4 regions of the Streptomyces sp. NPDC052299 genome follow, and region 2 is predicted to be linked to each of the others. Evidence: riboswitches for the same ligand, from Rfam matches in the RefSeq annotation. Region 2 holds a riboswitch; each other region holds the start of a gene.

What was found. A riboswitch is a leader RNA that binds a small molecule or an ion and turns the genes downstream of it on or off. The one in region 2 is predicted to bind cyclic di-AMP.
Positions count from the first base shown of each region.
Region 1: another riboswitch for cyclic di-AMP. It lies ahead of AB0L33_RS30615 (transglycosylase SLT domain-containing protein); the one in region 2 lies ahead of AB0L33_RS00070 (M23 family metallopeptidase).
Region 3: another riboswitch for cyclic di-AMP. It lies ahead of AB0L33_RS06940 (NlpC/P60 family protein); the one in region 2 lies ahead of AB0L33_RS00070 (M23 family metallopeptidase).
Region 4: another riboswitch for cyclic di-AMP. It lies ahead of AB0L33_RS23775 (M23 family metallopeptidase); the one in region 2 lies ahead of AB0L33_RS00070 (M23 family metallopeptidase).

Region 1 covers NZ_JBFAUP010000024.1:5,295-13,079, reverse strand. Annotated here, with positions in the region: gene AB0L33_RS30625 ((2,3-dihydroxybenzoyl)adenylate synthase) at 1-1,647, opposite strand, end outside; gene AB0L33_RS30620 (2,3-dihydro-2,3-dihydroxybenzoate dehydrogenase) at 1,700-2,539, opposite strand; cyclic di-AMP (ydaO/yuaA leader) riboswitch at 2,964-3,148, shown strand; gene AB0L33_RS30615 (transglycosylase SLT domain-containing protein) at 3,152-4,018, shown strand; gene AB0L33_RS30610 (antitoxin) at 4,187-4,375, shown strand; gene AB0L33_RS30605 (SpoIIE family protein phosphatase) at 4,492-6,996, shown strand; gene AB0L33_RS30600 (alpha/beta fold hydrolase) at 7,016-7,785, opposite strand, start outside.
Region 2 covers NZ_JBFAUP010000001.1:19,495-27,279, forward strand. Annotated here, with positions in the region: gene trmB (tRNA (guanosine(46)-N7)-methyltransferase TrmB) at 1-709, shown strand, start outside; gene AB0L33_RS00060 (PrsW family intramembrane metalloprotease) at 760-2,298, shown strand; gene AB0L33_RS00065 (aldo/keto reductase) at 2,302-3,246, opposite strand; gene AB0L33_RS00070 (M23 family metallopeptidase) at 3,428-4,567, opposite strand; cyclic di-AMP (ydaO/yuaA leader) riboswitch at 4,579-4,731, opposite strand; gene AB0L33_RS00075 (PP2C family protein-serine/threonine phosphatase) at 4,941-6,026, opposite strand; tRNA gene AB0L33_RS00080 (tRNA-Met) at 6,271-6,344, opposite strand; gene AB0L33_RS00085 (hypothetical protein) at 6,618-6,923, shown strand; gene AB0L33_RS00090 (SHOCT domain-containing protein) at 7,037-7,444, shown strand; tRNA gene AB0L33_RS00095 (tRNA-Lys) at 7,504-7,577, opposite strand; gene AB0L33_RS00100 (FG-GAP-like repeat-containing protein) at 7,674-7,785, opposite strand, start outside.
Region 3 covers NZ_JBFAUP010000003.1:305,877-313,661, forward strand. Annotated here, with positions in the region: gene pcrA (DNA helicase PcrA) at 1-1,342, opposite strand, end outside; cyclic di-AMP (ydaO/yuaA leader) riboswitch at 1,504-1,655, shown strand; gene AB0L33_RS06940 (NlpC/P60 family protein) at 1,654-2,814, shown strand; gene AB0L33_RS06945 (hypothetical protein) at 2,869-3,222, opposite strand; gene AB0L33_RS06950 (NlpC/P60 family protein) at 3,533-4,579, shown strand; gene AB0L33_RS06955 (GNAT family N-acetyltransferase) at 4,622-5,395, shown strand; gene AB0L33_RS06960 (response regulator transcription factor) at 5,392-6,096, opposite strand; gene AB0L33_RS06965 (PspC domain-containing protein) at 6,080-7,378, opposite strand; gene AB0L33_RS06970 (PspC domain-containing protein) at 7,576-7,785, shown strand, end outside.
Region 4 covers NZ_JBFAUP010000014.1:126,430-134,214, forward strand. Annotated here, with positions in the region: gene AB0L33_RS23760 (GNAT family N-acetyltransferase) at 1-2,330, opposite strand, end outside; gene AB0L33_RS23765 (HPr family phosphocarrier protein) at 2,504-2,785, shown strand; gene AB0L33_RS23770 (GntR family transcriptional regulator) at 2,956-3,660, opposite strand; gene AB0L33_RS23775 (M23 family metallopeptidase) at 3,881-4,720, opposite strand; cyclic di-AMP (ydaO/yuaA leader) riboswitch at 4,733-4,900, opposite strand; gene AB0L33_RS23780 (pitrilysin family protein) at 5,156-6,538, opposite strand; gene AB0L33_RS23785 (pitrilysin family protein) at 6,565-7,785, opposite strand, start outside.

The DNA.
Region 1 (7,785 bases), on a different contig from region 2:
GGGGGGAGTTGACGTGGAGGCGGGAGCCGCGTCCGTGCGCAGGCCCTTCTTGCTGACCTTGCCGATCCCCGTCTGCGGGAATGCGTCCACGAATTCGACGAGGTCGGGCACCTTGTACGCGGCGATTCCGCGTGCGCGTACGTGCCGCTTGACGGCGAGCGCCCCGGGCGGTTCGGCGCCCTCGCGCAGGATCACGTACGCCAGGGTGCGTTCACCGAGATACGGGTCGGCCACACCGACCACCGACACGTCGTGCACCGAGGGGTGGGCGAGGATGATGTTCTCGATCTCCTCCGGCGCCACCTTCTCGCCGCCCCGGTTGATCTGGTCCTTCGCCCGTCCCTCCACCACGAGATGGCCGCTCGGGGTGCGGCGCACGATGTCGCCCGTCCGGTAGAACCCGTCCTCGGTGAACGCGGTCCTGTTGTGCTCGGGCGCGCGCCAGTAGCCCCGGATCGTGTACGGGCCCCGGGTGAGCAGATGCCCGAACTGCCCGTCGGGGACCTCCTGTCCGGCGTCGTCCACGATGCGGATCTCGTCGTCCTCGGAGATCGGCCGGCCCTGGGTGGTGACCACGGTCTCGTGGTCGTCGTCGAGCCGGGTGTAGTTGACCAGGCCCTCCGCCATGCCGAAGACCTGCATCAGCCGGCAGCCCAGCGCCGGTTCGAGGCGCCGGGCGGCCGTCTCGCTGTACTTGGCGCCACCGACCAGGATCAGCTCCAGGCTCGACAGGTCCTGTCGCGCCGAGGCGGCCGCGTCCGTCCACACCAGGGCGAGCGGCGGCACCATCCCCGTCATGGTGACGCGTTCCCGCTCGATGACCGGGAACGCGGTGGCCGGGTCGGGGCCCGGGCACAGGACGACGGTACCGCCCGCGTACAGCGTGCCGAGCCAGCCGGGCGAGCTCATCGGGAAGTTGTGCGCGGCGGGCAGGACCACCAGGAAGCGGGTGTCCGCGTCGACGCCGCAGATCTCGTTGGATCCGCGCAGCGAGTAGATGTAGTCGTCGTGCGTACGGGGGATGAGCTTGGGCACCCCCGTGGTGCCGCCGGAGAGCTGGAGGAAGGCCAGGTCGTGCGGCCCGGGCCCGTCCTCCGGTTCCCCGGCCGCGTCGCACGGCACGTCGGACAGGGCGGTGTGCTCGCCCGGGTCGCCGACGACGAACACGTGCCTGAGGGTGGGCGCCTGCTCCCGTACGGCCGTGGCCAGCGCGCGGTGGTCGAATCCGGCGTGCCGGTCCGGGATGACGTAGGCGACGGCTTCGGCGAAGGAGCAGAAGTAGCCGATCTCCGTCTCGCGGTGGGCGGGCAGCGCGTAGACGGGGAGCGCGCCGATCCGGAAGAGGGCGAAGACGACCTCGGCGAACTCGGCGATGTTGGGCAGCTGGACGACGACCCGGTCGCCCTTGGCTATCCCGCGCGCCCGGAAGCCGGCCGCCAGCCGGGCCGCGCGCTCGTCCAGCTCCCGGTAGGTCCAGGCGCGGCGCTCCGGTGCGGGGTCGATCAGCGCGACCCGGTCGCCGTGGGACTCGGCTCGTTCGCGCAGCATGCTCGTGAAGGTCTCGCCGCGCCAGTGCCCGGCCGCGCGGTAGCGGGCTGCGAACTCCGCGGGCCAGGTCGGGGCGTCGTCGTACGGTGAGGCAGTCATCGTTTCAGGTCTCCAGGGGGAGGGCCGTTTTCGGGGGCACCGGGCGGCCGGGTCAGGCGCGCAGGGTGGCGCCACCGTCGACGTACAGGTCGTGCAGGGTGATGTGGCGGGCCCGGTCGGACACGAGGAAGGCGACCGCCTCGGCGATGTCCGACGGTTCGGCGATCCTGCCCAGCGGGATGCCGGTGCGGAAGCTCGCCAGGTCTCCGGCTATGACGCGCCGGGCGGCGGGCCCGTGGTCGTCGCCCGCCTCATCGGCCGGCCACATTCCGCGCTGCATGTCGGTGAGCGTGGAGCCGGGCGAGACGGTGTTGCAGCGGACGCCCCGGGGGGCCAGTTCCAGGCCGAGGCACTTGGTGAACATGACGGATGCGGCCTTGGACGCGGCGTACGCCGCCATGGCCGTGCGGGGGATGCCGGCGGCGTTGGACGCGACGGTGACGATGCTGCCGGCGCCCCGGTCCGCCATCCGGCGCGCGACGGACCGCGAGACGTGGAACACCCCGTCGGTGTTGACGGCGAACGTCGCCCGCCAGTCCTCGTCGGTGAGCTCGATGACGGGTGAACAGCGCAGTATCCCGGCGACGTTGACCGCGATGTCGAGGGGGCCGAACTCCTCCTCCGCCTCGGCGACCAGGGCCTCGACGGCCGCCGCGTCCGTGACGTCCAGCTGCCGGGCCACGACGCTCCCGTCGTGCTCCCGGGCGAGGGCGTCGACGCCCTCCGGGGCGGCGTCGGTCGCCAGGACCCGGCAGCCGCGCGCGACGAGGGCCCGCACGACCGCCTCGCCGATGCCGCGTCCGGCTCCCGTCACGAGGGCCAGCCGGCCGGTGAGCTCCTTTTCGGCGGGGTCGACGGGACGACGGGAAGAGGAGGCGGAATGCGGCGCCATGGTTCAGGGGTCTCCCTATGACGGTGCGAACGGGGACAGCGACACTTAGGTAAGCCTAACCATAGGGTGATCACGGGGGCGAGGGGGTCGGAACCCGTGATCCCGCCCGGTCGCGGGCCGGCTCGTGTCCTATTTGCACCTTTATGAGTAAAAGGTCAATTGAGGGCGATCTGGGCAGGTTTGATGCTGTCAGATGCGCCTAAAACGGACGAACATCTTCATTTCGGTCTCAGTGGGCAGCGTCACGTCGGCCGTTTCTGACGCGCAATCCGATCTCCCGGTTCCCAGTCGTGCCAAGAAATTTGACTTCCTCCGGCGCGGGCGATCATGAGCATTTCCTTTGATGGATCTTGCAAAACAATTGTGATCAGCAATTCCGGGCTTGTTCCGCTCGTCGTTTCTCGCTTACGGTCCCTTCACCAATCCGGATGGAACGCCGAATCCTGCCGCCGTCCGGGAACCCGACCACTCACGTACGGCAGGAGCGGGGGACCCAGGTTTGCCGCCGGTCCGGAATCCGGAGCGGCTAGGGGTGAAGTCGCCATGCGCGACCGGACATCTCCAGTCCGAACCCGACAGCTCACCTCGCAGGCGACGGAGAGGAAATACGCCATGCCCATCCCGGGTAAGCACCGTCGTGCCAAGTCCGCGTCCCTGACCCGCGGTTTCATCGCCGTCAGCGCGGGCGGAGCCGTTCTCGCGCTCCCCCTGATCGCGGCCGGATCGGCCTCCGCCGCCCCCGCCAAGACCGTCGTCGCCGAAAAGGCTTCGGCCCCGACTTCCGTCGCCGGCAAGGAAATTGCCGTGCGCAAGGCCGCGCCCACCACCTATTCCGTGGTGTCCGGCGATTCGCTTTACAAGATCGCTCAGGGGCATTCCCTCAGCGGCGGCTGGGAGCGGCTGTACAAGGACAACCGCGGTGCCGTCGGGAGCAACCCCGACCTCATTCACCCGGGCCTGAAGCTCACCATCGGCGCCAAGTCCGAGGCCGCCGCCCCGAAGGCCGCCGAGAAGAGCACCTTCAAGGCGGAGACCGCCCAGAAGAACGGCGACACCGCCCCCCGGGCCGAGAGCGCCGACCGCGCGGACCGCTCCGAGCGCACCGTCGTCCCGGTCGCCGCCGAGAAGCCCGCCGAGACCCAGGCGGCCGTCACGTACACCGACGACCTCGACGGCTGGATCAAGGAATCCCTGGCGATCATGGCGCAGCAGGGCATCCCCGGCAGCTACGACGGCATCTACCGCAACATCATGCGGGAGTCCTCGGGCAACCCGATGGCGATCAACAACTGGGACATCAACGCCGTCAACGGCACGCCCTCCAAGGGTCTGCTCCAGGTGATCCAGCCCACCTTCGACGCCTACCACGTGCCCGGCACGTCGATGGACATCTACGACCCGGTCGCCAACATCACGGCCGCGTGCAACTACGCCGCCGCCACGTACGGCTCGATGGACAACGTCTTCGGCGCGTACTGACCGGACCGGCCCCGCGCTCGGGGCGGGGCCGTGAGCAGGGGTGGGAAGAAGCGGAAGCGCTTCTTCCCACCCCTTCCGCTTGCGCGGCGCCAGGACCGTCCGTCCCGGAATGCGGGGGCCCGGCGGGGCGGGGATGCTGGAACGGTCAGCGTCTCTAGGAGGTCAGTCATGGGCATGCTCGACAAGATCAAGGACATGATCAAGGGGCATCCGGACCAGGCCCGCCAGGGAGTCGAGAAGGGGGGCGACTACGTCGACAAGAAGACCGGCGGCAAGTACGGCGGCCAGGTCGACTCGGCTCAGCAGAAGATGAACGACCAGCTCGGCGACCGCCGCCCGCCCGACGAGGGCCGGTAGGCGCTCGCACGGACCGCGAGGGAGCGGTGGCCACCACGATCGTGGTGGCCACCGCTCCCGCACGTCCGGGGCCGCTCCGACGTGCCGCACCGGCCGCCCGGGAGCATGCTGGCTGTGTGACCTGGCACGGCGCGGCCGGGCGGGTGCCGTCGGGCCCGAACGACGGCCCGCCCGGAGGAGCGGAGAACGGCCGGGCGCCGGACGACCTGTCCCTGGTGCTCGCCCAGTCCGTCGTGAACGCCACCGAGGCGGTCGGCGGCCGGGCCGGCGGGATCTACCTCCCTTCGCGCACCCCCGGGCTGCTCCGGCTCGCCGTCCTCGCCGGACTCCCCGGCCCCCTGTTCCGCCCCTGGTGGCGGATGCACGTGAACCGGCCGTTCCCGATCGCGGAGGCGTTCCGCACCGGCAGCCCGGTGTATCTCGCCGACGCGGAGGACGCCATGCGGCGCTTCCCGCAGCTGATGGCCGGACTCCCGTTCCCCTTCCGCTCCCTGTACGTGCCGGTGCTGCGCCGCCGCGAACCGGTCGGCGTCCTCGTCGTCCTGTGCGGTGTGACGGACGACGAGCCGGCGCCCGGTGCCGACCGGGAACGGCTCCGGCGCATCGCCCGCGACCTCGCCGCCGAACTGGCCGGCCTCGCGGACGCCGGCACCCGGCCCGAGTGGGAGGGCGAGCCGCTTCCCGTACAGCTGCCCGCCAGGACCTCGCCGCCCGTGCGCATCGGCCGCTTCGACTGGAACCTCGCCACCGGCGCCGTGGACGCGGACGACGAGCTCGCCTCGATCCTCGGCACCGGAGACGGCCGCTTCCCCGGCACCATCGAGGCCCTGGCCGCCCGGCTCGCCCCGGAGGACGTCCACGGCCTCTGGGCGCTGGCCCGGCAGGCGGCGGGGTCCGCCGGTCCCGTCGTACGCCGGATGCGGCTGCGCGGCCCGGACGGGCGCTCCCACCTGCTGGAGGTGTCCGGGCGCCGGCAGGACGAGGAGGGGCCCGGCGGGCACCTGACCGGCTTCCTGGTGGACCTGGGCATCGGCCCGGTCGTCGCCGAGGCCGCCGACCGGCTGCCGCGCGGCATCATCTCGCTGGACCGCTTCGCCCGGATCACCTACGTCAACCCGCTCGCAGAGGAGATGCTCGGCCGGCCCCGTGCCGCCCTGGTCGGCCAGGTGCTCTGGGAGGCGGTGCCCTGGTTCGCGAACCCGGCGTACGAAGACCACTACCGGGCCGCGATGATCTCCGACGCCCCGGTCCACTTCCGCGCCCGCCGCGACCCGCCCCCCTGGCTCTCCATCTCCCTGTATCCCGGGCACGACGGCCTGACCGCCGTCCTCACGCCCACCGACACGCCCGCCTACACCCCGGACTCGGTCGTCTCTCCCGGACTGGGGCTCGGCTCACCGGCCGACCGGTCGGCCGCCCTCTACCGGCCGGTCGCCCTCGCCATCGCGCTCACCGAGGCCGTCACCGCCCGGCAGGTCTCCCGCGTGGTCACCGAGGAACTGCTCCCCGCCTTCGGCGGCCGGCAACTGGCGATCTACCTGCTCAAGGAGGGCCACCTCTACCTGGAGTGGGAGACCGGCTTCCCGCAGGGCTTCCTCGACCGGTTCGACGCGGTCGGCCTGGACGCCCGCATCCCCGGCGTGGAAACGCTCACCACCGGGCGCCCGATCTTCTTCGAGTCGATGCAGCGCCTCGCCGCCGCCTATCCGGGCATCCCCATGGACGCCGACGTCGGCGCCCGCGCCTTCCTCCCGCTCATCGCCTCCGGACGGCTGGTCGGTTCCTGCATCCTCGGCTTCGACCAGCCGCGCGGCTTCAGCCCGGAGGAGCGTACGGTTCTGACCGCCCTGGCCGGCCTCATCGCCCAGGCCCTCGAGCGGGCCCAGCGCTACGACACCGAGGCCGCCCTCGCCCGCGGCCTCCAGGACGCCCTGCTGCCGCACCGGCTGCCCGCCGTCCGCGGCATCGACACCCAGGGCCGCTACCTCGCCGGCACCCAGGGCATGGACGTCGGCGGCGACTGGTACGACGTGATCGAGACCCGGGGCCGCCTCGCCCTCGTCATCGGGGACGTGCAGGGTCACGGCGTGGCCGCCGCCGCGACCATGGGCCAGCTCCGCAGCGCCGTACGGGCGTTCGCGCTCAGCGGCCACGACCCCCAGGAGGTCATGAGCGGCACCAACCGCCTGCTCATCGACCTGGACACCGGCCAGTTCGCCAGTTGCTGCTACATCGTGACGGACCCGGCCACCGGCCGGACGCACGCCGTGCGCGCCGGGCACCCCCAGCCCGTCCTGCGCCACCCCGACGGCACCGCCGAGGTCATGGAGCTCCCCGGCGGCATCGTCCTGGGCATCGACGCCGAGGCCCGCTATCCCGTCACCGAACTGCACCTCGACCCCGGCGCCACGCTCGCCCTGTACACCGACGGCCTGGTCGAGCAGGCGGGCATCGACATCGACGTCGGGGTCGAGCGGCTGCGCACCACCCTGGCGAGCGGGGGCGCGGCCCCGCTCGCCGACACCGCCGGCCACATCATCAGCCGGGCCCGCCAGGCCGCGGACCGGCCCGACGACATCGCCCTGCTCCTCGCGGCCCGGTGGGCCGGGGACGACGTCTGACCAGCTTCTCCCGACGGGGTCAGTTGCCGAGCGGCCCCCGCGCCGGGGCGGCGGACAGGGAAACGGCCAGCTCCGCGACGACCGGCAGCCGGTCGTTCAGGAAGAAGTGGCCGCCCGGCAGAACCCGCATCGCGAACGGGCCCGTGGTCGTCTCCCGCCACGCCCCCACGTCCTCCGGCGTCACCTCCGGGTCCCGGTCCCCGGTGAGGGCGACGACCGGGCACGACAGGAGACCGCCGCCCGGCACGTACCCCGCGACGGCCGCGTAGTCGGCGCGCAACGCCGGCAGGATCACGTCGAGAAGTTCCGGATCGGCCAGCACCGCCGGGTCCGTGCCGCCGAGCTCGCGGACCCGGGCCAGCAGCGCCTCGTCCGTCTCCGGCCAGCCCGATCCCAGGCGCGAGGGCGCTCGCCGGCCGGACACGATCAGCGCCGCCGCCCCCTGGCCCGGGACGGAGGACAGCCGCAGCGCCACCTCGTGGGCGAGCGAGGCGCCCATGCTGTGCCCGAGGAGGACGCGCGGCCCCGCCGGGGCCGGGCCGGCCGCCAGGGCCTCGGCGATCAGGTCGGCGAGCCGGTGCAGATCGTCGAGCGGCGCCTCCCGGTAGCGGTCCTGCCGGCCCGGGTACTGCACGGCACGCAGGTCCAGCGCGTGCCGCACGGCGTCGGCCAGCGGGCGCCAGAACCCCGCCGCGCCGCCCGCGTGCGGGAAGCACACCAGCTCGGCGCGGGCGCCCTTGGGGTGGTAGCGGCGCAGCCAGGTCTCCGGACGCGCGCCCGCTCCCCGGC
Region 2 (7,785 bases):
CCCCGGCGGTCCGGCGGCCGACCCGGCCGGCTCGCACCACGAGCGCCGCATCCGCAGCTTCCAGCCGCGCCGCAGCCGGGTCACGCCCGGCCAGCAGAACGCCCTGGAACGGCTCTGGCCCAAGTGGGGCCTGGACATCGACGGGCTGAGCGTCCTCGACCTGCCCGCCATGTTCGACGGCCTCCCGGTGGTCCTGGAGATCGGCTTCGGCATGGGTGAGGCCACCGCTCAGATGGCAGCGGACGACCCGGGGACCGGCATCCTCGCCGTCGACGTGCACACGCCCGGTCAGGGCAATCTGCTCGGCCTTGCCGACCGGAACGGCTCGACCAACGTCCGGGTCGCCAACGGTGACGCGATCATCCTGCTGCGCGAGATGCTGGAGCCGGATTCGCTGGACGGGCTGCGGGTCTACTTCCCCGACCCGTGGCCCAAGTCCCGCCACCACAAGCGCCGGCTGATCCAGCCGGAGTTCCTGGACCTGGTGGCGGGCCCGCTGAAGTCGGGAGCGATCGTGCACTGCGCGACCGACTGGGAGCCGTACGCCGAGCAGATGCTCGACGTGCTGACCGCGCACCCCCTCTTCGAGAACACGGTGGCCGACGGCGGTTACGCCCCGCGCCCCGCGTTCCGCCCGCGGACCCGGTTCGAGGGCCAGGGTCTGGGGAAGGGCCACGTCGTGCACGACCTGCTCTTCGCGCGCGTCTGAGCCCGACGGGCACCATGGCCGTTGTCGGACCCGCTCGTTAGGGTCGAGGGGTGTCCGACGGGTCTGTTCAGCGACAACGGCGGGATCAGCCGGTCGTCCCGGTGCTCCAGGAGCAGCGGGTCGGCGAGATCCTGGCCGCCGTGCCGACGCGGGGCCAGTGGCGATACCGGCCGCGCCGCGTCGGCCTGCTCTGGCGGAACCGGACGTTCCAAGTCATCGCCGTCTTCACGCTGCTGGCGCTCTGCGGCGTGGTGATCCTCGCCCTGGTCCGCGATCAGACCGGCACCGAGGGATTCCTCGTCGGCCTGGGCCTGGCCGTCCTGCCGGTCCCGGTGCTGATGACGGCCTTCCGCTGGCTGGACCGGGTCGAGCCGGCCCCGTGGCGGAATCTGCTGTTCGCCTTCGCCTGGGGCGCGTGCGCGGCGGCCCTGGTCGCCATCCTCGCCAACTCGTTCGCGACCCGGTGGATAGCCGACAGCGATCCGGGGAACGCCGACACCCTCGGCGCCACGGTGATCGCACCGGTGGTCGAGGAGAGTGCCAAGGCGGCGGCCGTCCTGCTGCTCTTCCTCTTCCGCCGACGGGAGTTCACCGGGATCGTGGACGGCGTCGTCGCCGCGGGCTTCACCGCGACGGGGTTCGCCTTCACCGAGAACATCCTGTATCTGGGCAACGCCTTCGGTGAGGACCAGCAGCTCGACTCCGGCTTCGCGTCGGTGACCGTGGTGACGTTCCTGGTCCGGGCCGTCATGACCCCCTTCGCCCACCCGCTCTTCACCGTCCTGACCGGCATGGGTCTCGGGATCGCCGCGAGCAGCGCCCCCGGCCGGAAGGTGCGGCGCATCGCCGTCCCGCTGCTCGGCCTGGTCCTCGCGATGGGCATGCACGCCCTGTGGAACGGCTCGGCGACCTTCGGCCGGTACGGCTTCTACATCGTGTACGGGGCGTTCATGGTCCCGGTCTTCGGCCTGGTGACCTGGCAGGTGGTCCGGGCCCGCCGCAAGGAGCTGCGCTCCCTGGCCGTCGAGCTCCCCGCGTACGCCGAGGCCGGCTGGCTCACCCCGGACGAGCCCCGCGCCCTCGCCTCGATGCGGGCCCGCGCCCTGGCCAGGAACGCGGCACGCCGACGGTACGCGGCGAGCGCCACCGGTCATCCGTATCACCCGGACTACGCGAGGGTCCGCGCCAAGGAGGCGAAGGAGCGCGGCCGGGCGGCGGCGCGCGCGGTCGCCGAGTACGAGGCGTTCGCGACGTCCCTCGCCTCCCTGCGCCGGCAGGCCGGACTGGGCAGGGCCGATCCGGACTTCGCCGCACGCGAGCTGGAGTTGCTGCACCACCTGTGGCAGCGCCGTGAGATCGCGGGCCCCGCCCTCGCGTACGCGGCCCGCGCCACCCACCGCCGGCCACCCGGCTACACGGCCGCCTGGCCGCCCCACCCGCCGCACCTGGGCGGGCCCGCGCCGTACGCCTACCGCAGCCCGGCCCCGTACGGCAGCCCGAATCCGTACGGCGGCAGCCCGTCCCCGTACGGCGCCGGCCCGAATCCGTACGGCGGCGGGCCATCGCCGTACGGCGGGCCTTCGGTTTGATCCCTACGCCGACGCGGCCGTCAGCGTCGCCAGCTCCTCGTCCGTCAGCTGGAGTCCGGCCACCGCCAGCAGGGCGGGGAGCTGGCCGACCGTGCGGGCGGAGGCGATCGGCGCGGCGACCGTCGGGCGGGACGCGAGCCAGGCCAGGGCCACCGTCGCGATCTCGGCGCCCCGGTCCCGCGCCACCGCGTCGAGCGCGGCGAGCACCCGCTGTCCGCGCTCCGACTCCAGGTGACCGGCCGCGCTCCCGGCGCGGGCGCTGTCCACGGTCGTGCCCGGGCGGTACTTGCCGGTGAGGAAGCCCGAGGCCAGCGCGTAGTACGGGACGGCCGCGAGCCCGGCTTCGGCGGCGGTGTCCTGGAGCTCGCCCTCGTAGGTGTCCCGGGAGACGAGGTTGTAGTGCGGCTGGAGCGCCACGTAGCGGGCCAGGCCCTCACGTTCGGAGAACGCGAGGGAGGCGCGCAGCCGCTCGGCGCTGATGTTGGAGGCGGCGATCTCGCGGACCTTGCCCTCCTTCACCAGCTCGTCGAGGGCGGTGATGATCTCCTCGACCGGGACGGTCTCGTCGTCGAAGTGCGTGTAGTACAGGTCGATGTGGTCCGTGCCCAGCCGGCGCAGCGACTCCTCGGCGGCCGACTTGATCGTGGGCGCCGAAAGGCCCTTGTAGCCGGGGAGCGCACCGACCTTGGTGGCCACCACGACGTCGGACCGGTTGCCGCGCGACGCGAGCCACTTGCCGATGACCGTCTCCGACTCGCCGCCCTCGTTGCCGGGCACCCAGTGCGAGTAGGCGTCCGCGGTGTCGACGAAGTTGCCGCCGGCCGCCGCGTACGCGTCGAGGACGGCGAAGGACTGGTCCTCGTCCGCGGTCCAGCCGAAGACGTTGCCGCCGAGGCAGAGCGGGAAGACCTGGAGGCTCGACGAGCCGAGCTTGCGCAGTGAAGTCATGGGGGGAACAACGGCTTCCGGCCCGCCCGCTATTCCGTGCCGCATACATCCGGCGGGCGGCGGCCACGCAGACCGGCAGCCCTGACGTCGGGGGGTGTGCGTCAGGGCTGCCGGGGTTCGGAAGGCCGCGGACCGGGTACGGCGAAGGCCGCCCCGGGACCGCGGGAAGTCCTGCGGAGGCTCAGACCGTCAGACCGCGGGCGCGCAGCCAGGCCATCGGGTCGATGCCGGTGCCGTCCGGGGTGTGGACCTCCAGGTGGAGGTGCGGGCCGGTCACGTTGCCGGTCGCGCCGACGCGGCCGATGGTGTCGCCGGTGGTGACCTTCTGGCCGACCGTGACGCCGATCGAGGACTGGTGGCAGAACCACAGCTCGGTGCCGTCCTCCAGCTCCAGCACCGTGCGGTAGCCGTAGGCGCCGGACCAGCCGGCCGACTTGATGGTGCCGGTGTGGATGGCCTTGATCGGGGTACCGGTCGGGGCCGCGAAGTCGAGGCCCGTGTGGTAGCCGGAGGACCACATCGAGCCGGCCTCGCCGAACGTCGAGGTGATCGTGTACGAGGAGGTGGGGATGGCGTAGCTGGCGGCGAGCTTGGCCAGGCGCAGGGCCTCGGCCTTCCTCTTCGCCTCCTCCTCCGCCTTCTTCTTCTCGGCGGCGGCCTTGGCCTCGGCCTCGTCCTGCTGCTTCTTCGCCTCGGCGGCCGCCTTCTCGGCAGCGGCCTTCTCCTCGGCGGCCTTCGCCTCGGCGTCGGCGGCGTCCTGCTGCTGCTCGGCCTGCTGGAGGATGCGGGCACGCAGCGCCTCACCGGCGTCTGTGGTGCCCTGCTCGGCCTCGGCGGTGGTGATGCCGGCGGTGGTCAGCGGGGCGGCGGCCGTGGCGGCGACGGGGGTTTCGGCCTTGGTCTCGCCGGAGAACAACGCACCCACGCCGGGAAGGGACTTGGCGTCGGGGAGATTGTCCGCGATGGAATCGGGAAGAGAGATGGAGACCGGCGGTTTGCTCTGCGCGGTGGCCATGCCGCCCGCGCCGACGGCCGCGATGACACCGACGCCGAGGACGGTGGAGCTACGGGCCAGACCACTGCGCTGCTTGGCGACACGGTGCTTGCCGCGGACGGGACGGACGGACTCCTCGGTGGGGTTCCATTCCTCCCAGGTCCGCTCGGAGTCGGCGTCGTCGGCACGGAAGCCGTTGCCCCGATCGATCGCGTAGTCGCTTCCCTGCGCCGGGACGTACGCGGTGCCGGGGCCGGAGGCGTAGTCGGCGCCGCACTCGGGCACGAACCGGGAAGGTGATTCGGGGGCAGGCTTGTTGGACGCCACGCGGGCGCACTCCTTTCCTTCCTTCTCGCCTACCGGGTTAGCTGACGGGTTCGGAGCAGGAAGGTCTCCTACGGGTCCTCCGCCTCTTGTGAAGACGAAGACGCCCGATTCACCCCATGTAGGTGGTTCCCCGGTTCCCTTGCGGGATTCGGCGCACGCGCGCGGCGCCGTCCTGACGACGGCTGGGACAACCGCGCTGCGTTATCGAACGTTAATAGACAGACGGGTCCGATTCCAAGCTGTTCCCACTGATCGTTCACGTACTCGGCCTGGACTTACGGGACACAACCGGGGGGAATCGGGCGAGTTGATCGGCGTTCAGCCACTAAGCGTTTTCTGACGTTGCGTCAAATGTTATGCGGAGCGGCGCCCCTCAGTCACGCAGCGTGCCGTCCCGCTTGACGATCTTCACCGTCCTGCGCAGGTCGGGCTGCCCCTTCGCCGGCCGCGCCACCGCGAGCAGGGCCATGTCGTCGGTCGACTCGCCCCCCGTGTGCAGCCGTACGTCGTCGGTCAGCGCGGACAGGAGCTCCTCCGGGCCCGGGAAGAGCCGCCCGCGCAGCCGCTCCGCCGGGTCGTAGAAGACCCCGTCGGCGTCCCGGGCCTCCGACAGGCCGTCCGTGTAGAACAACAGCGTCCCGCCGGCCGGCAGGTCCCACTCGTCCGTGCGGTCCGGCCCCACTCCCAGGTCCATGCCCAGCGGCAGCGCGGGCTCCGAGGGCGTCAGCGCCTCCACCGCCCCGTCCCCATACAGCAGCAACGGGTCCGGGTGGCCGCGGTTCACCAGCCGTACGCGCTCCGCGCCCGGCGTGACCTCCGCGAACACGGCGGTCACGAACCCCTCGAACGCGTCCAGGTTGCTCCGCCGCGCCGACTCACGCGCCAGCGCGTGCTCCAGCCGCCGCGCCACGCCCTCCAGCGACTCCTCCTGCTCCGCCGCCTCCCGGAACGCCCCGATCACCACCGCCACCGCGCCGACCGCCTCCAGCCCCTTCCCGCGCACGTCCCCCAGCACGAGCCGTACGCCGTACGGAGTGTCGGCGGCCGCGAAGAGGTCGCCCCCGACGAACTCGTCCGCCTGCGCCGCCTCGTACCGCGCGGCCACCTGGAGCCCGGCGATCCGGTCGGGCGGTTCGGGGACCACGGCGCGCATGGCCGTCTCGGCGATGATCCGGGCGGACGCCAGCTGCTCGTTCCCGCGCCGTACGACCTGGTTGATCACCGCGGCCTGACAGCCGACCGTGAGCACGGTGAGCATCTCGATCAGCGGGACCGTGCCCGGCAGGTCCCCGGTGTAGAGCCGCATCGCGGCGATCGCGACGACCCCGGCGAGCCCGATCCGGAGGGTGGCGCCGAGGCCGAAGAACGGCGCGGCGATCAGCGGCGCGGCCGCGAACATCGGAACGGCCGTGAACGCGGGCGGGGTGAAGTAGTCGAAGAGCGCTCCCCCGACGATCATCGCGGCGGGCAGCACCCGGACGAAGCGACGGCTCCCCGTGCCGCCGCGCCCTCGCCACCGTCGCGCCCACTTCCCCACCTGCGGTCTCCTGCCCGGTGCGGCCGCGGCCGGTACCGCGCACCTCCCCCAGCCTCGCGCCCGCCCGGCCACCCGGCGAATCCTCGGCCTCCGATGGGGCGAAACGCGGGCGCCGACAACGCATCAGGCCCGGCACGCTGCTTGCGTGCCGGGCCTGATCCTTCAGTAGCGGGGACAGGATTTGAACCTGCGACCTCTGGGTTATGAGCCCAGCGAGCTACCGAGCTGCTCCACCCCGCGTCGGTGAACCCAACTCTACGGCATGCCCGGCGCTCTCATGACCACCCGCCCCGCGCGCACCGCCCGCCCGGACCGCGGCCGCCCTTGATCAAAACGTCAAAGTGCCGAATTCGAGAAGGTGTTGCGAAGAACATGTGTTCTGTCGCAAGGTATCTGCTGCACCCCCCGGCTCGGTGGGCTGCCCGTGTGAGCAGGCCCCCGACCGCGCATGCCGGCGCGCGCGGAGAGCCGCTCCCGGTCTCTGATCGCAGCCTGTCTGGAGGGCTTTCGACCATGGCCGCACCGCTCGCCTCCGATCACACCCCCGCCCCCTCGGCCGCCTCGACGTCACCCGTACGCGCCGCCGCCACGGGCGGACTCATCGGCGGCGTGATGGGCGCGGTGATGAGCGCGGTGGTGAACTACCTGGCGATCGGGCTTCCCGGCAGCGCGGCGGCCAACGCGGCCAACCACGCGATATCGGGCCTGATCAGCGGGTTCCTCGCCGGTTTCATCGGCATCATGGCCCACAGCAGGAAGACGGCCGCCGCCGTCACCGCCGACAGCGCTCCGGCCGCCGCCTCCGAGCCGGAGAAGTAGTCCCCGCACCTCACAGCGCACCCTCCTGGCCGCCGCTCCAACGGGCGCACGGACCCATATGGCGATATGACTGATTTCAGACTCAGCCATTTCGACGGCTCCGGGAGTGGACGATGGACGACTATCCCCTGCTCAACCTGTTCTGGACGATGCTCTGGTTCTTCCTCTGGATCATGTGGCTCTTCCTCCTCTTCCGGGTCATCATGGACATCTTCCGCAGCGATGACCTGGGCGGCTGGGCCAAGGCCGGCTGGCTGATCCTGGCGCTGGTGCTGCCCTACCTGGGCGTGCTGATCTACGTGATCGCCCGCGGCAAGTCCATGGGCAAGCGCGACGTCCAGGAGGCGAAGGAGCGCGACGCGGCCTTCAAGGCGTACATCAGGGACGCGGCGGGTACGGAGGGCGGCGGCCACAGGAGCGGCGGTCACGTCGACGACCTGTCGAAGCTCGCCGACCTCAAGGACAAGGGCGCGATCACCGAGGACGAGTACCAGCGGGCGAAGTCGAAGCTCCTGGTCTGACACGCCCCGGCACACGACAGGGCCCCGGGTCGCGCAGGCGCTGACCCGGGGCCACGAGGTAGGCCGTGTGGGACTCGAACCCACAACCAACGGATTAAAAGTCCGCTGCTCTGACCAATTGAGCTAACGGCCCTCGCACATCACCCCCGAGCATAGCCCGCCCCGGCCGCGCAGCCGATCGGGTATCGGCCGCGCGGCCCCGTCATCGGAGCGGGGCGGGCTCAGGGGCTCAGAAGATTCCCTTGTACGTCTGCCAGCCGGTGGCGATCTGCGTACGCGCTCCGAAGGAGCCCTTGCCGTTGCCGTTGTTGCGGAACAGCTTGCCCGCCGAGTCGCGTACG
Region 3 (7,785 bases), on a different contig from region 2:
CGCCGCCGACGACCTTGTAGGGCAGGCCGACGCGGATGAAGATCTCCTCGAAGACACGGGACTGCGCGTTCGTCCGGTAGAAGACGGCGACGTCGCCGGCCTTCGCGTCGCCCGCGTCGGTGAGGCGGTCGATCTCCTCGGCGACGAACTGCGCCTCGTCGTGCTCGGTGTCCGCGACGTAGCCCGTGATGCGGGCGCCGGTGCCGGCGTTGGTCCAGAGGTTCTTCGGGCGGCGGCTCTCGTTGCGCTCGATGACCGCGTTGGCGGCGGACAGGATCGTCTGGGTGGAGCGGTAGTTCTGCTCCAGCAGGATCGTCGTCGCGTCCGGGTAGTCCTCCTCGAACTGGAGGATGTTGCGGATGGTCGCGCCCCGGAAGGCGTAGATCGACTGGTCCGCGTCACCCACGACGCACAGCTCGGCGGGGGCGTTCTCCGGACCGGCCGGGCCGACCAGCTCGCGCACCAGCGTGTACTGGGCGTGGTTGGTGTCCTGGTACTCGTCGACGAGCACGTGCCGGAAGCGGCGGCGGTAGTGCTCGGCGACGTCCGGGAACGCCTGGAGCAGGTGGACCGTCGTCATGATGATGTCGTCGAAGTCCAGCGCGTTGGCCTCGCGCAGCCGCGCCTGGTACATCGCGTACGCCTGGGCGAGGGTCTTCTCGAAGCCGTCGGCGGCCTGCCCGGCGAAGGTCTCCTCGTCGATGAGCTCGTTCTTGAGGTTGGAGACCTTGGCGGTGAAGGACTTCGGCGGGTAGCGCTTCGGGTCCAGCTCCAGGTCGCGGCAGACCAGGGCCATGAGCCGCTTGGAGTCGGCCGCGTCGTAGATCGAGAACGAGGACGTGAAGCCGAGCTTCTTGGACTCGCGGCGCAGGATGCGGACGCAGGCGCTGTGGAAGGTCATGACCCACATCGCGTTGGCCCGGGGCCCGACCAGCTGCTCGACGCGCTCCTTCATCTCGCCGGCGGCCTTGTTGGTGAAGGTGATCGCCAGGATCTGGCCGGGGTGGACGCCCCGCTCGGCCAGCAGGTGGGCGATGCGGTGGGTGAGCACCCGGGTCTTGCCGGAGCCGGCGCCTGCGACGATGAGCAGGGGCGACCCGGCGTGCACGACGGCGGCGCGCTGCTCGGTGTTCAGCCCGTCGAGCAGCGCCTCGGGGTCGATGACGGGGCGGTGCGCCCCGTCGCGGTAGTACGCGTCCCGAGGCGGCGGGGGCCCGTCGAACACGCCCGCGAACAGGTCCTCCGGCACCGCTTCGGGTGCGGGGTCCTCGGGGGGCGGCGGGGGCGCGTCCTCCTCCTGCTGGAGGCCGGCCAGGAAACTGTCGTCAAAGAGGCTGCTCATCGCTGTCCGAGTCTAAAGCTCTCTACTGACACCCGGCCCCGCTCCGAAAAGGTCACGGAAATGTATCGGGCATATCGCACACCAACCTTCACAGCGGCCCCATGAGTTGGCTAGCGTGCACCTCCGGACGGCCCGTACCCCCAGAGGCGACCTACGCCGAGCGGGCCGCCGCGCCGAATCCGGGCCCGCCCGGAACCGGGGACCCACACGCAGCACCGGGGTGAATCGGTCCTTCCCCCACGGGACCGTAGGGCAGCCTTCCGTTCCGCCCGAACCCGACAGCTAACCCGGTAGGCGGTCCACGGAAGGAGATGCCGGCCTTGGCGTCGCATCGCAAACCGCGCACCCGGGTGCGCTCCACCGTCCCCGCCGTCGGGCTGACCTCGGCCGCGCTGGCCTCGGTGACCCTGCTGTCCTCGCAGAGCGCGACGGCCGCGCCCACGCCGAAGCCGAGCATCGAGGAAGTCCAGAAGAAGGTGGACGACCTCTACCGGCAGGCCGGCAACGCGACCCAGAAGTACAACCAGGCCAAGGAAGCCACGGACAAGCAGAAGTCCAGGGTCGACCTGCTCCTGGACAACGTGGCCAAGCGCACCGAGAAGCTGAACGACGCCCGCAGGACGCTCGGCAACTTCGCCGCCGCCCAGTACCGCAACGGCGGCCTCGCGCCGACCGCGACCTTCTTCCTGGCCGACGACCCGCAGTCGTTCTTCGACCAGACGCACCTCATGGACCGGATGGCCGAGCGCCAGCAGCAGGCGGTCACGGACTTCCGTAAGCAGCAGGCGAAGGCGTCCGAGCAGCGGGCCGAAGCCGTGGAGAGCCTGGAGACGCTGACCAAGTCGCAGGCCGCGCTGCGCACCAGCAAGCAGAACGTCCAGACGAAGCTGACCGAGGCCCGGACGCTGCTGTCGAAGCTGACCGCCGAGGAGAAGGCGCGTCTGGCGGAGCTGGAGCGCAAGAAGGAGGCGGAGGCCAAGCGGAAGGCCGAGGAGCTGGCGGAGAAGCAGGCCGCCGCCCGGAAGGAAGCCGAGCGGAAGGCCGAGGAGTCGGCCGGCAGCGGTACGGAGACGGGCTCGGGCTCGGACACCGGCTCGGACACCGGCACCGGGACCAGCGCCTCCACGAAGGCGGACAAGGTCCTCGCGTTCGCCCGCGCCCAGATAGGCAAGCCGTACGTCTGGGGGGCGACCGGCCCCTCCTCGTACGACTGCTCGGGGCTGACGCAGGCGGCCTGGAAGGCGGCGGGCGTCGATATCCCGCGCACCACCTGGGACCAGGTGAACGTCGGGACGCGGATCGCCACGGCTGATCTGCAACCCGGTGACCTGGTGTTCTTCTACGACGACATCAGCCACGTCGGGATCTACAAGGGTGACGGGATGATGATCCACGCGCCGAAGCCCGGGGCCAATGTGCGCGAGGAGTCGATCTACTACATGCCGATCTACGGGAGCGTGCGCCCGGCCTGACCGGGAAAAAAAGAGGGCCGGTCCGCGCGGACCGGCCCTCTCGCGTGCCGCCGCTCAGGTCCAGAGCGTGGCGATGAAGATGTTCGCCAGGGTCAGCGCGCCGACCGCCGCGAAGAACCCCTTCTCGACCTTCTCCTCGTCCCGCTTGACGTAGACGAGCCCCAGGATCACGACCAGGAACAGCAGCTTGATGCCGATCTTGACGTTGTTCACGGGGTGGTCGTCGGCCTGGTCCAGGCCGACCAGGGCGACGCCGGTGACGAGCATGGTCAGCGCACCGTGCAGCATGCCGGGGACGAACCGGGCAGTGCCGGCCTTCATCGCCTTCATCTGACCGAGGAAGCCGCCGAGCAGGGCGGCGATGCCGATGATGTGCAGGGCGACGACGAAATCGATGAGTACGCGCATGGTTCCGCACCCTAGAGCCCTCGCCCCGGACCGCTCCGGGCAGGGTGGGGGCCTACGGGCCGCTTGAATGATGAATGCACTTTTTGCCTGATTCTGTGGCCCTTTTTCCGGTCACTCACGCTTAACGAGCGGTCATCCGGCGACAATGCCACGCCAAGAGCGGGCAATAGCAGTCATAACGACACCTTCCCGTGACCTCGGATTAGCGTCCCTTCCCGGTGGCCGTGGACCAGGAACCGTCCTCGCCGGCCACCGGAGAATCCCGCCGGTAGACCCCGCCGGGCCGTCGCACGGAAGGACGCCCGCCCCCGTGGCAGCGCATCGCAAACCCAGGCAGCGCCTCACCACCGCCTCCGCGGCCCGCACCGCGGCGACGCTCGCCGTCGCCGGAGCCGCGACGGCCGCCGTGCTGCCGGGAGCCGCGCACGCGGACCCCGCGCCCACCGCACGGCAGGTCAAGGCCCAGGTGGACCGGCTGTACCGGGAGGCGGAGGTCGCCACCGAGAAGTACAACGGCGCGAAGGCCGAGGCGACCGCCGCCGCGAAGTCGGTCGACGCCCTGCGCGACGAGGCCGCCCGCAGGACCGCCCGCCTCAACAGCGCCCGCGACGTGCTCGGCGCGTACGCCGCCGCGCAGTACCGGTCCGCCGGGATCGACCCCTCGGTGCAGCTGGCGCTCTCCTCCGACCCGGACCAGTACCTGCGCCGCGCCACCTACGCGGAGCGGGCCGGTGAGCGCCGGGCCGCCGAGGTGCGCTCGGTGCGCCGCCAGGTCGCGGAGATCGCCCAGGTGCGCGCCGAGGCGACCGGGAAGCTCGACGAGCTGACCTCCCGGCAGGCCGCCCTGAAGGAGCACCGCGCGACCGTCCGCGCCAAGCTGGCCGAGGCCCGCCGCCTGCTCGCCCGCCTCACCCCGGCCGAGCGCGCCTCCTACAACGCCTCCGAGGACGGACGCGGGGCCGGTCACGCCGACCGCGGCGCCCCGCGCGCCGCCGTCGCCGCGCCCGACTCGCGCGCCGCCCAGGCGGTCGCCTTCGCGTACGGCGCCCTGGGCAAGCCGTACGTGTGGGGCGCGACCGGGCCCGACTCCTTCGACTGTTCCGGGCTCACCCAGGCCGCCTGGCGCGCCGCCGGGGTCTCCCTGCCCCGGACCACGTACACCCAGATCAACGCCGGGCAGCGGGTGCCACGCTCCCAACTGGCCCCCGGTGACCTGGTGTTCTTCTATTCGGGCGTCAGCCACGTCGGCCTGTACATCGGGAACGGCCGGATGATCCACGCGCCGCGCCCCGGGGCCCCGGTCCGGATCGCGCCCATCGACGAAATGCCCTTCGCGGGGGCGACCCGGGTGGCATAGGCTCCGGGCCTTCGCACCCAACCGCCCGAAGGACACCCGAACATGCCGATGGACGCCGACGTCCAGACCCATGCCCGCACGCTCACCCTGCGCTCCCCGGACCACGTCCGGGTCGGGCCCTTCGTGATCCGCTACAACCCGGGCTGGTCGCTCAAGTACGCCAACTACGCGATCCCGGACCAGGACGCGGAACCGACCCCCGGCGAACTCGACGCGCTCATAGCGGCGTTCCGCGAGCTGGACCGGATGCCCCGCCTGGAGTTCCTGCCGGGCTGGGCGCCCGCCGTCGAACCGGCGCTGCTCGCCGCCGGGTTCACCGTCGAGAACCGGGCCCCGGTCCTGGCCTGCGCCCCCGGCGACCTGGTGGACCCGAAGCCGGTCGCGGACCTGGTCGTGGCGGAGCCCGCCACCGACGCGGAGTTCGCCGCCGCCGCGCTCGTCCAGCACCTGGGCTACGGCGGGGAGGGCGAGCCCGAGGAGGGCACGGCGCGCTGGCTGCGGGACGCGGCGGCGGGCGGCGGGGTCGCCGCGCTCGCGACGGTCGGCGGCACCCCGGCGGGGGCGGGCGGCTGCTCGGTGCCGGTGGACGGGCTCAGCGAGCTGGCGGGCCTGGCGGTCGGCGCGGACTTCCGCCGCCGGGGCATCGGCGCAGCGCTCTCCGCGCACCTGACCCGCACCGCGTTCGAGCGGGGCTGCCGGGTGGTGTGGCTGGAGCCGGGCGACGCCGATGTGGAGCGGATCTACGCGTCCATCGGCTACCGCAGGGTCGGCGAGAAGCTGAACATCTCGCTCGACCCGGAGGCGGACCGCGACTAGACGAGGCGCCGCGCGGTCGCCCAGCGGGTCAGTTCGTGGCGGTTGGAGAGCTGGAGCTTGCGCAGCACCGCCGAGACGTGGGACTCGACCGTCTTCACCGAGATGAACAGCTGCTTCGCGATCTCCTTGTACGCGTAGCCCCGGGCGATCAGGCGGAGCACCTCGCGCTCGCGCTGGGTCAGCCGGTCCAGGTCCTCGTCGACCGGCGGCGCGTCCGTCGAGGCGAAGGCGTCGAGGACGAAGCCGGCCAGGCGGGGCGAGAAGACCGCGTCGCCGTCCTGGACCCGGAAGACCGAGTCGACCAGGTCGGTGCCGGTGATCGTCTTGGTGACGTAGCCCCGGGCGCCGCCCCGGATGACGCCGATGACGTCCTCGGCGGCGTCGGACACGGAGAGCGCGAGGAAGCGCACCGGGTTCTCGGCGGCGCCCATCAGGGGCGCGCAGCGGCGCAGCACCTCGACGCCGCCGCCGCCGGGGAGGTGGACGTCGAGGAGGACGACCTCGGGGCGGGTCGCGGTGATGACCGTGACCGCCTGGTCGACGTCGGCCGCCTCGCCGACGACCTCGACGCCGGTCTCCTCGGTGCGGCCGATCTCGGCCTGTACGCCGGTGCGGAACATCCGGTGGTCGTCGACGAGCACGACTCGTACCCGGCGCTCCGGGTTCTCCCGGCCCCCGGTCGCCTCACTGGTCCCGTTCATCGCTCGTCCTCTCCATCTCAAGCTCGACCTCGGTGCCCCCGCCGGGCACCGAACGCAGCCGGGCCGTGCCGCCGTTGCGCTGCATCCGGCCGATGATCGATTCTCGTACGCCCATTCTGTCCCCCGGTACGGAGTCCAGGTCGAATCCCGGGCCCCGGTCGCGCACGGAGACGAAGACCGTACGGCCCTCGACCTCCGCGTAGACCTGGACGGCGCCGCCCTCGCCACCGTACTTGGCGGCGTTGACCATCGCCTCGCGTGCGGCCTGCATCTGCGCGGCCAGCTTCTCGTCCAGCGGGCAGTCGCCGACGACGACGACCTCCAGCGGGACGCCGTGCTTGTCCTCGACCTCGGCGGCGGCCCGTTTGACCGCCTCGGCCAGCGTCTCGGGCTCGTCGTCCTCGTCCTTGCCGGTGCCCTCGGGGTTGTACAGCCAGTTGCGCAGCTCGCGTTCCTGGGAGCGGGCGAGCCTGCGGACCTCTCCGGCGTCGTCGGCGTTGCGCTGGATCAGGGTGAGGGTGTGCAGGACGGAGTCGTGGACGTGGGCCGCGACCTCGGCGCGCTCCTGGGCCCGGATGCGCATGAGGCGTTCCTCGGAGAGGTCCTGGGTCATGCGGACGAGGTAGGGGCCGGCGAGGAGGGCGATGCCGGTCAGCACGGCGATCGCGGCGGTGATGACGTTGCCGAGCTGGGCGGCGGAGCCGCGTACGACCATGAAGACGGCGAGGCCGAGGCCGACGAGGGCGACTCCGGCCAGGGCGCGGGCCAGTTGCAGCACGCGGCGGCGGCGGCCGACCTCCATCCACCGGGCGCGGCGGGCGTTGTCGGCCTGGCGCCAGACCAGGACGGAGCCGGCGCCGATGAGGAGGCTGGGCCAGATGTAGCGGTCGGCCTTGCTGCCCATGTCGACGTTGCCGACGAAGACGGCGGCGCCGAAGAACAGCGCGATGAGGGCGAAGACCTGGCCCTTGTCGGGTTTGCGGAGGCGCCGGGTGCCGTCGGGGGCGGTCTCGAAGACGGACCGGGGGCCGTCCACACCGCCGACACCGAGCGGGACCACGATCCAGAACACCGCGTACAGCAGGGCGCCGAGACCGTCCGCGAAGAACAGGCCGAGGAAGACGAACCGGAGCCAGGCGACCGGGAGTCCGAGGTGTCCGGCGAGTCCGCGCGCGACTCCGCCGAGGAGCCGGCCGTCCGCGCTGCGGTACAGCTTGCGCAGCGGAGGCTCCTCCGGGTCGGGGGCGTGGGAGCTTGCGGCTCGGGTCGTGGCGGCTGGCATGGTCCGATCGTCACATGCGCGTACGGGTGAGGGCATCAGGGTCGGCCCCCACTTCGACCCTGAGACGGCCGGGACGCGGAGCGGGGTGGGGCCGGGGCGGGCGCCGGGCACCCCTGAGGGACGGCCGGGCCAATATCAGGGACCGGCCAGGGTCGGGGCGGGTGCCGGTGGGGCGCGGGGGCCGTCACCATGGAGTCATGACCGTTCCCCAGGACGCGCCGCCCGGCGCCGCACCTCCCCAGGACCCCGCTCCGCGCCTGCACCGCAGCCCGCGGCACAAGGTGGTGGCCGGGGTGTGCGGCGGGCTGGGCCGGTACTGCGACGTCGATCCGGTGATCTTCCGGATCGTGCTCGGGGTGCTGTCGGTGACCGGTGGCTTCGGGCTGATCTTCTACGGCTTCGCCTGG
Region 4 (7,785 bases), on a different contig from region 2:
GCCTCGTCGTGGCCGAGCGGCCGGCCGCGCGGGTCGGGGTCCTCGCCGAGGAGCGCGTCGATGCGGGCGGCGGCGCCCTGGGTGTCGATGGTCTCGTCGAGGAAGTCGGGCACCTTGCCGGGCGTCGCGGCCTGGCGCCGCCACTGCGCGTACCGCACCGCCTCGGCGAGCGCCCGCACGGCGCGCTCGGCGGCGGGGTAGGCCGGGATACGGCCGATGCGGGGGGCGTCCTGGTCGACGCCGTGGGACTCGGGGGCTTGGGGGGCTTGGGGGGTGCCGTCCGCGGCGGCGGGCTGCGCGGCGTTCGGCGCCGCGCCTGCCGCTGCGGCGGATGGTGCGGTGGCCGCCGGGGTGCCGGCCCTGCCGCTCGGCGACGCGGTGGGGGCCCCCGGCGCGACGGCTCCCGGCGCCTCTCGGGCCGCCGCGAACGGCTGGGTGGCCGGGCGCGGCTGGGCCACCGTGCTGGTGGCGGCCGCCAGCGCCTCCGCCAGGCCGCCGATCTCTACGTGCACCACGGCGACCGGCTTGGCCGGTCCGGCGGCGGCCGCCGCGTGCAGGGCGGTGGCCAGGACCTCGCCGTCGCCCGACTCCGCCTCGCCGTTCTCGCCGACCCACGGGATCGCCGTCACGATCACGGCGTCGCACGCCCCGTCGGCCAGCGCCGCCGAGAGCGCGTCCCGGAAGTCCTGCGGAGTGGCGGAGGTGGTGAGGTCGATCGGCGGGCGCGGCCGAAGCCCCTCGGCCAGGCACACGTCGTACGTGAGCAGCCCCAGGGACTCCGAGTTGCCGAGGATCGCGACGCGTCCGCCCGCCGGGAGCGGCTGGTCGGCGAGGAGCAGTCCGGCGTCGACCATCTCCGTGACCGTGTCGACGCGGATGACGCCCGCCTGCCGCATCAGCGCGGAGACCGTGGAGTCGGGGATGCGGCTGACGGGGACGGCGTGGCCGGGCGGGGTGGAGCCGCTGTGCCGGGCGCCCTTGACCACGACGACCGGCTTCACGGCGGCGGTACGGCGGGCGAGGCGGGTGAACTTGCGCGGGTTGCCCAGCGATTCCAGGTAGAGCAGGGCGACATCGGTGTCCGGGTCCTCGTACCAGTACTGGAGGAAGTCGTTGCCGGAGATGTCGGCCCGGTTGCCGGCCGAGATGAAGGTGGAGAGCCCCGCGCCGCGCCGGTAGAGCCCGGAGAGCAGGGCGATGCCGATGGCACCGGACTGGGTGAACAGGCCGATGCGCCCGGAGGCGGGCCGGTCCGGGGCGAGCGAGGCGTTGAGCCGGACCGCCTCGGAGTTGTTGATGATGCCGAACGCGTTGGGCCCGATGATCCGCATGCCGTACGAACGGGCCTGGCGCACCAGTTCCCGCTGGCGCTCGCGGCCCTCGGCGCCCCACTCGGCGTAACCGGCGGAGAGGACCACCAGCCCCTGGACGCCGCGCTCGCCGCAGTCCGCGACGGCTTCCGGGACCCGGTCGGCGGGCACGGCGACCACCGCGAGGTCGACCGGCCGGCCGATCTCCCCCAGGGAGCGGTGCGCGGGGACCCCGTCGATGGTGTCCTGGTCCGCGGGGAACGCGCTGTTCACCGCGTGGACGCGGCCGGTGAAGCCCGCGCCGAGCAGGTTGCGCAGGACCGTGCGGCCGACGCCGCCGGGGGTGCGGCCGACGCCGATGACGGCGACGGAGCCGGGGGCGAGCAGCCGCTGTACGGACTTGGCTTCGGCGCGCTGTTCGCGGGCGCGCTGGACGGCGAGGGATTCCGCGGTCGGTTCGAGGTCCAGGGTGAGGTGGACGGAGCCGTCCTCGAAGCTGCGCTGCTGGGTGTAGCCGGCGTCCCGGAACACCTTGATCATCTTGGTGTTGGCGGGCAGCACTTCGGCAGCGAAGCGCCGGATGCCCCGCTCGCGGGCGACGGCCGCGATGTGTTCGAGCAGGGTCGAGGCCACGCCCCGGCCCTGGTGGGCGTCCTGGACGAGGAAGGCGACCTCGGCCTCGTCGGCGGGGGCGGAGGCGGGGCGGCCGGTCGCGTCGATCCGGTCGTAGCGGACGGTGGCGATGAACTCGCCGCCCACCGTGACGGCCAGCCCCACCCTGTCGACGTAGTCGTGATGGGTGAAGCGGTGGACGTCCTTGGCGGAGAGCCGGGGGTAGGGCGCGAAGAAGCGGTAGTACTTCGACTCGTCGGAAACCTGCTCGTAGAAGCTGACCAGCCGCTCGGCGTCGTCCGTGGTGATCGGCCTGATGCGCGCGGTGCCGCCGTCGCGGAGCACCACGTCCGCCTCCCAGTGATCGGGGTAGGCGTGATGCGGACTCTGCTCCGGAGAGGGCTGCATGAGGAAAGCCTACGGCTGTCGCACCGGTCGCGGGGGTGCCGGGGCCGGGGCAGTCTGAGGTCTCCGGAAGACCGTGGGCGCGGCGCCCGGGAGGGCCCGCGGGTCTGCCCGGAGCATCGCGCACCACATGAGACACTGGTCTAGACAACCGTTGATTCGTGAAGGGCAGAACCATGGCTGAGCGCCGCGTAAACGTCGGTTGGGCCGAGGGCCTGCACGCCCGCCCCGCTTCCATCTTCGTCCGTGCCGCTACGGCCTCCGGCGTTCCCGTCACCATCGCCAAGGCGGACGGCAACCCGGTCAACGCGGCCTCCATGCTCGCGGTGCTCGGCCTCGGCGCCCAGGGCGGCGAGGAGATCGTGCTCGCGTCCGACGCGGACAACGCCGAGGCCGCCCTGGACCGTCTGGCGAAGCTGGTCGCCGAGGGCCTCGAGGAGCTTCCGGAGACCGTCTGAGCCCGAGTGGCCGGCACCGCCGGCATTCCTACGGGAAAGCCGCGGCCCCCTGCATGGGGCGCCGCGGCTTTTGCGTGCACGGACCCGGACCATGACGACCGGACCGAATAGGCAGGCGACGCCTTTTCCTGTTTTTGCACGCGCCTTTCTCTATTTGTACGCGGCCTTTGTTAATTCCGGCCGCTCGCGGTGTTTACGGGACGTTGCGAAGCCCTCACACGGCCGGCCCGGGGCACGGTGGCGGGGCGGGCGGCGCGGCGGAGCCGGTGCGCGGCGCCGTGGCGTTCGGCGAGCTGCGCGGCCAGGGCCCTGGCCCGCTCCGCGTCCCCGCGCGCCACGGCGTCCACGAGGGCGCCGTGCTCGGCCCAGGCGTCGGCCGGGCGGGCCGGCTGCTCGACCGCGTACATCCAGGCGATCTTGTGGCGGAGCTGGGTGAGCAGGGCGATGAGGCCGGGGCTGCCCGATGCCTGGGCCAGCGTCTCGTGGAACCAGCCGGCCAAGGAGCGCAGGTCCTCGCCCTCGCCCCGGCGGGCCCGCTCCTGCCCGAGCCTGACCAGGCCGCGCAACACCTTGAGGTGGGCCTCCGTCCGGCGCTGGGCCGCGCGGGCCGCGCTCAGCGGCTCCAGCAGCATGCGGACCTCCAGGAGGTCGGCGGCCTCCTGCTCCGAGGGCTCGGCGACGCAGGCTCCGGCGTGTCTCCGGGTGACGACGAAGCCCTCCGACTCCAGGGTGCGCAGCGCTTCCCGTACCGGGACGCGGGAGACCCCGTAGCGCCGTGCGAGTACCTCCTCGGTGAGCCGGCTGCCGCGTTCGAAGACACCGGAGACGATGTCGTCACGGATTGCCGTGCATACCGAATGCGCCGGAACACGCATGTCCGAACCTCCGCCTCAATCCCCGCGAACAGCGGCCGATCGACACCTCTGGCGTGACTCTATTGCAATGCGCTCGCATTTCCGATGCCGAGCGTTAATTCATGAATATCTTTTGGTCACGACCGAGCGGCGGAAGGCGCACGAGAGGCACGTGCACGGGTGCGGGAACGGCGAAGACCCCGGCGGGGTGCCGGGGTCTTCGGTGGGGGGCTGCGAACGGTCAGACGCTGACGCCGTGGGCGCGCAGATACGCGACCGGGTCCATGTCCGAGCCGTAGGAGGGCGTGGTGCGGGCCTCGAAGTGGAGGTGCGGTCCGGTGGAGTTGCCGGTCGAGCCGGAGAGTCCGATCTGCTGGCCGGCCGCGACGCTCTGGCCGACGGATACGCCGATCGAGGAGAGGTGGCCGTACTGGGTGTACGTGCCGTCCGTCATCCGGAGCACGATGTTGTTGCCGTACGCTCCGCCCCAGCCGGCCTCCACGACCGTGCCGGCGCCGACAGCGACGACGGAGCTGCCGGACGCGGCGTGGAAGTCGATGCCGGAGTGACTGCCGGACGACCAGAGCGAGCCGCTGGACTTGTAGCCCGTGGTCACGTACGAGCCGGCGACGGGCAGCTGGTAGGAGGAGCCCAGCGCGGTGCGGGTGGTGGAGCGGCCGGCACGGGCGGAAGCCTCGCGGGCGGCCCTGGCCTTCGCCTTGGCCGCTTCCTTGGCCTTGGCGGCCTTCTCGGCGGCCCTCTTCTTCGCGGCCTCGGCCTTCTTCTTGGCCACCGCCTTCGCCTTGGCCTCAGCCTTCTTCTCGGCGGCCTCGGCCTGGTGCTGCTGCGCGGCGGCCTGGGCGTCGATCCGGTCGGCGAGGGTGTTCTCGATGGCGAGGAGCTGGGAGAGGCCGGTCTCGGTGGCGGCGGGGGCCGTCCCGGAGTCGGCGGCGAGGGCCGGGGAGGCCAGGGAGCCGATGACACCGCCTGCGGCGAGCGTCGCGACGCCGACGGCCTTGGCGCCGGCGCGGGTCAGGCGGCTCGGGGCACGGTGCTTCCCGGTGGCACGGGTGAACGCCATGGGGTGGCGGGTCCTTTCCTTCCTTCTCGCCTACCGGGTTAGCTGACGGGTTCGGAGCAGGAAGGTCTCCTACGGACGCCTCACTCCGGACGGAGTGCGGGCATCCGATTCACCCCAGGGACTGCGTGGGTCCCCGGCTCCCCAGGCTCGCGCCTGACGGGGACTCGGCGATGGCTGCCCGGTACGTCACGGATGCGCGTACGAGTGGCGGACAGCGGACCCGACGCTAAGCGGACGGACTTCACGCCACCAAACGGACATGGGGTTTTGTAGCGCATCCCACAGGGCGAGCCGACCACTTAGCGGACAAAAGGGACAGAAGAGGAGAAGGGGAGAAGGGGAGAAGGGGAGAAGGGGACCAGGTGGTGAGGAGGGTCCGGCGCGACCGCGGCGCGGGACCCTCCCCCTTACCCGTGGGGCGGGTTGAGCGGCGGATCAGCCGGTGACGACCGACACCTCACCGATGCCGAGCGCCCTGACCGGCTCCTCGATGCGCGAGGCGTCCCCGACCAGGACCGTGACCAGCCGGTCCACCGGGAAGGCGCTGACCACGGCCGCGGTCGCCTCCACGGTGCCGGTCTCGGCGAGGCGGGCGTACAGCGTCGCCTGGTAGTCGTCCGGGAGGTGCTGTTCCACCTGGTCGGCGAGCGTGCTCGCCACGGAGGCCGCCGTCTCGAACTTCAGCGGTGCGACGCCCACGAGGTTCTGCACGGCCGTCTCGCGCTCGGCGTCGGTCAGGCCCTCGGCGGCCAGCGTCCGCAGGACCTTCCACAGGTCGTCCAGCGCCGGCCCGGTGGACTCGGTGTCCACGGAACCGCTGATGGCGAGCATCGCGGCGCCCGTCGCACCCGAGACGGAGTCGGCGGCACCGGAGCGGAGCACCTGGGCGAAGGCCCGTACGCCGTAGGTGTAGCCCTTCTCCTCGCGCAGCACCCGGTCGAGCCGGGAGGTCAGCGTGCCGCCGAGGCAGTAGGTGCCGAGGACCTGGGCGGGCCACACGCTGTCGTGGCGGTCGGCGCCGATGCGGCCGATCAGCAGCTGCGTCTGCACCGCGCCGGGGCGGTCCACAATGATCACCCGGCCGGTGTCGTCGGCCGTGATCGGCGGCACGGGACGGGGCTCGGCGGCGTTCCCGGACCAGTCGCCGAGGGTGTCGGCGAGCAGCGCGTCCAGGTCGATGCCGGTGAGGTCGCCGACGACCACGGCGGTCGCCGTGGACGGCCGGATGTGCGCGTCGTAGAAGGCGCGCACGGCCGCGGCGTCGATCCGCCCGATGGTCTCCTCGGTGCCCAGGCGCGGGCGGGACATGCGGGCCGTGGCCGGGAACAGCTCCTTGGAGAGCTGCTTGGCCGCACGGCGGGCCGGGTTGGCCTGCTCGTGCGGAATCTCGTCCAGCCGGTTCCGCACCAGGCGCTCGATCTCGCTTTCGGCGAAGGCCGGCGCCCGCAGCGCCTCGGCGACCAGGCCGAGCGCCTTGGCCAGACGCGAGGCCGGGACCTCCAGCGAGACCCGGACGCCGGGGTGGTCGGCGTGGGCGTCGAGGGTGGCACCGCACCGCTCCAGCTCGGCGGCGAACTCCTCGGCGCTCTGCTTGTCGGTGCCCTCGGACAGGGCGCGCGACATGATCGTGGCCACGCCGTCCAGACCCTCGGGCTCGGCGTCCAGGGGGGCGGCGAGGAAGATCTCGACGGCGACGACCTGCTGGCCGGGGCGGTGGCAGCGCAGGACGGTGAGGCCGTTGGGCAGGGAGCCCCGCTCGGGCGCGGGGAAGGCCCACGGCCGGGCCACGCCGGGAGCGGGCTGGGGGTGGAACTGCATCGGAACTTCAGTCGCGGCAGCGTCGGTCACTGGTCCGCCCCTTCGTGCGCGTCGGTGTCGGTGTCGGCCTCTTCGGCGGCCTCGGCGGGCTCGACCGGTTCGTAGACGAGAACCGCCCGGTTGTCGGGCCGCAGCTGCGCCTGGGCGGCCGCCTTGACCTCCTCGGCCGTGACGTCGAGGACCCGGTGCACGGCGGACAGCGCCAGCTGGGGGTCGCCGAACAGCACGGCGTACCGGCACAGTTCGTCGGCGCGGCCCGCGACCGTACCGAGGCGGTCCAGCCATTCGCGCTCCAACTGGGCTTGGGCGCGCTCCATCTCCTCGGCCGTGGGGCCTTCCTCGGCGAACCGGGCAAGCTCCTCGTCGACGGCGGCCTCGATCTCCGCCACCTCCACGCCGCCGGACGTCTTGACGTCCAGCCAGCCCAGGGAGGGCGCGCCGGCGAGCCGGAGCAGGCCGAACCCGGCGGCCACGGCCGTACGGTCGCGCCGGACCAGGCGGTTGTGCAGCCGGGACGACTCGCCGCCGCCGAGCACGGTCAGGGCGAGGTCCGCGGCGTCGCACTCGCGGGTGCCGTCGTGGGGCAGCCGGTACGCGGCCATCAGGGCGCGCGCCGGCACCTCCTCGCGTACCTCCTCACGCAGCTGGCCGCCCATGATCGTGGGCAGCGAGCCGTCGCGCGGCGGCTGCTTGCCGTCGTGGGAGGGGATGGAGCCGAAGTACTTCTCGATCCAGGCGAGGGTCTGCTCGGGATCGATGTCGCCGACGACCGACAGCACCGCGTTGTTCGGCGCGTAGTACGTACGGAAGAAGGCGCGGGCGTCCTCCAGGGTCGCCGCGTCGAGGTCGGCCATGGAGCCGATCGGGGTGTGGTGGTACGGATGGCCCTCGGGGTAGGCCAGGGCGGTCAGCCGCTCGAACGCGGTGCCGTACGGGACGTTGTCGTAGCGCTGGCGGCGCTCGTTCTTGACGACGTCGCGCTGGTTCTCCATGGACTCCTCGTCGAGCGCGGAGAGCAGCGAGCCCATCCGGTCGGCCTCGAGCCACAGGGCCAGCTCCAGCTGGTGCGTGGGCATGGTCTCGAAGTAGTTGGTCCGCTCGAAACTGGTGGTGCCGTTCAGCGAGCCGCCGGCGCCCTGCACCAGCTCGAAGTGTCCGTTCCCCTTGACCTGGCCCGAGCCCTGGAACATCAGGTGCTCGAAGAGGTGGGCCAGGCCCGTACGGCCCTTGACTTCGTGGCGTGAGCC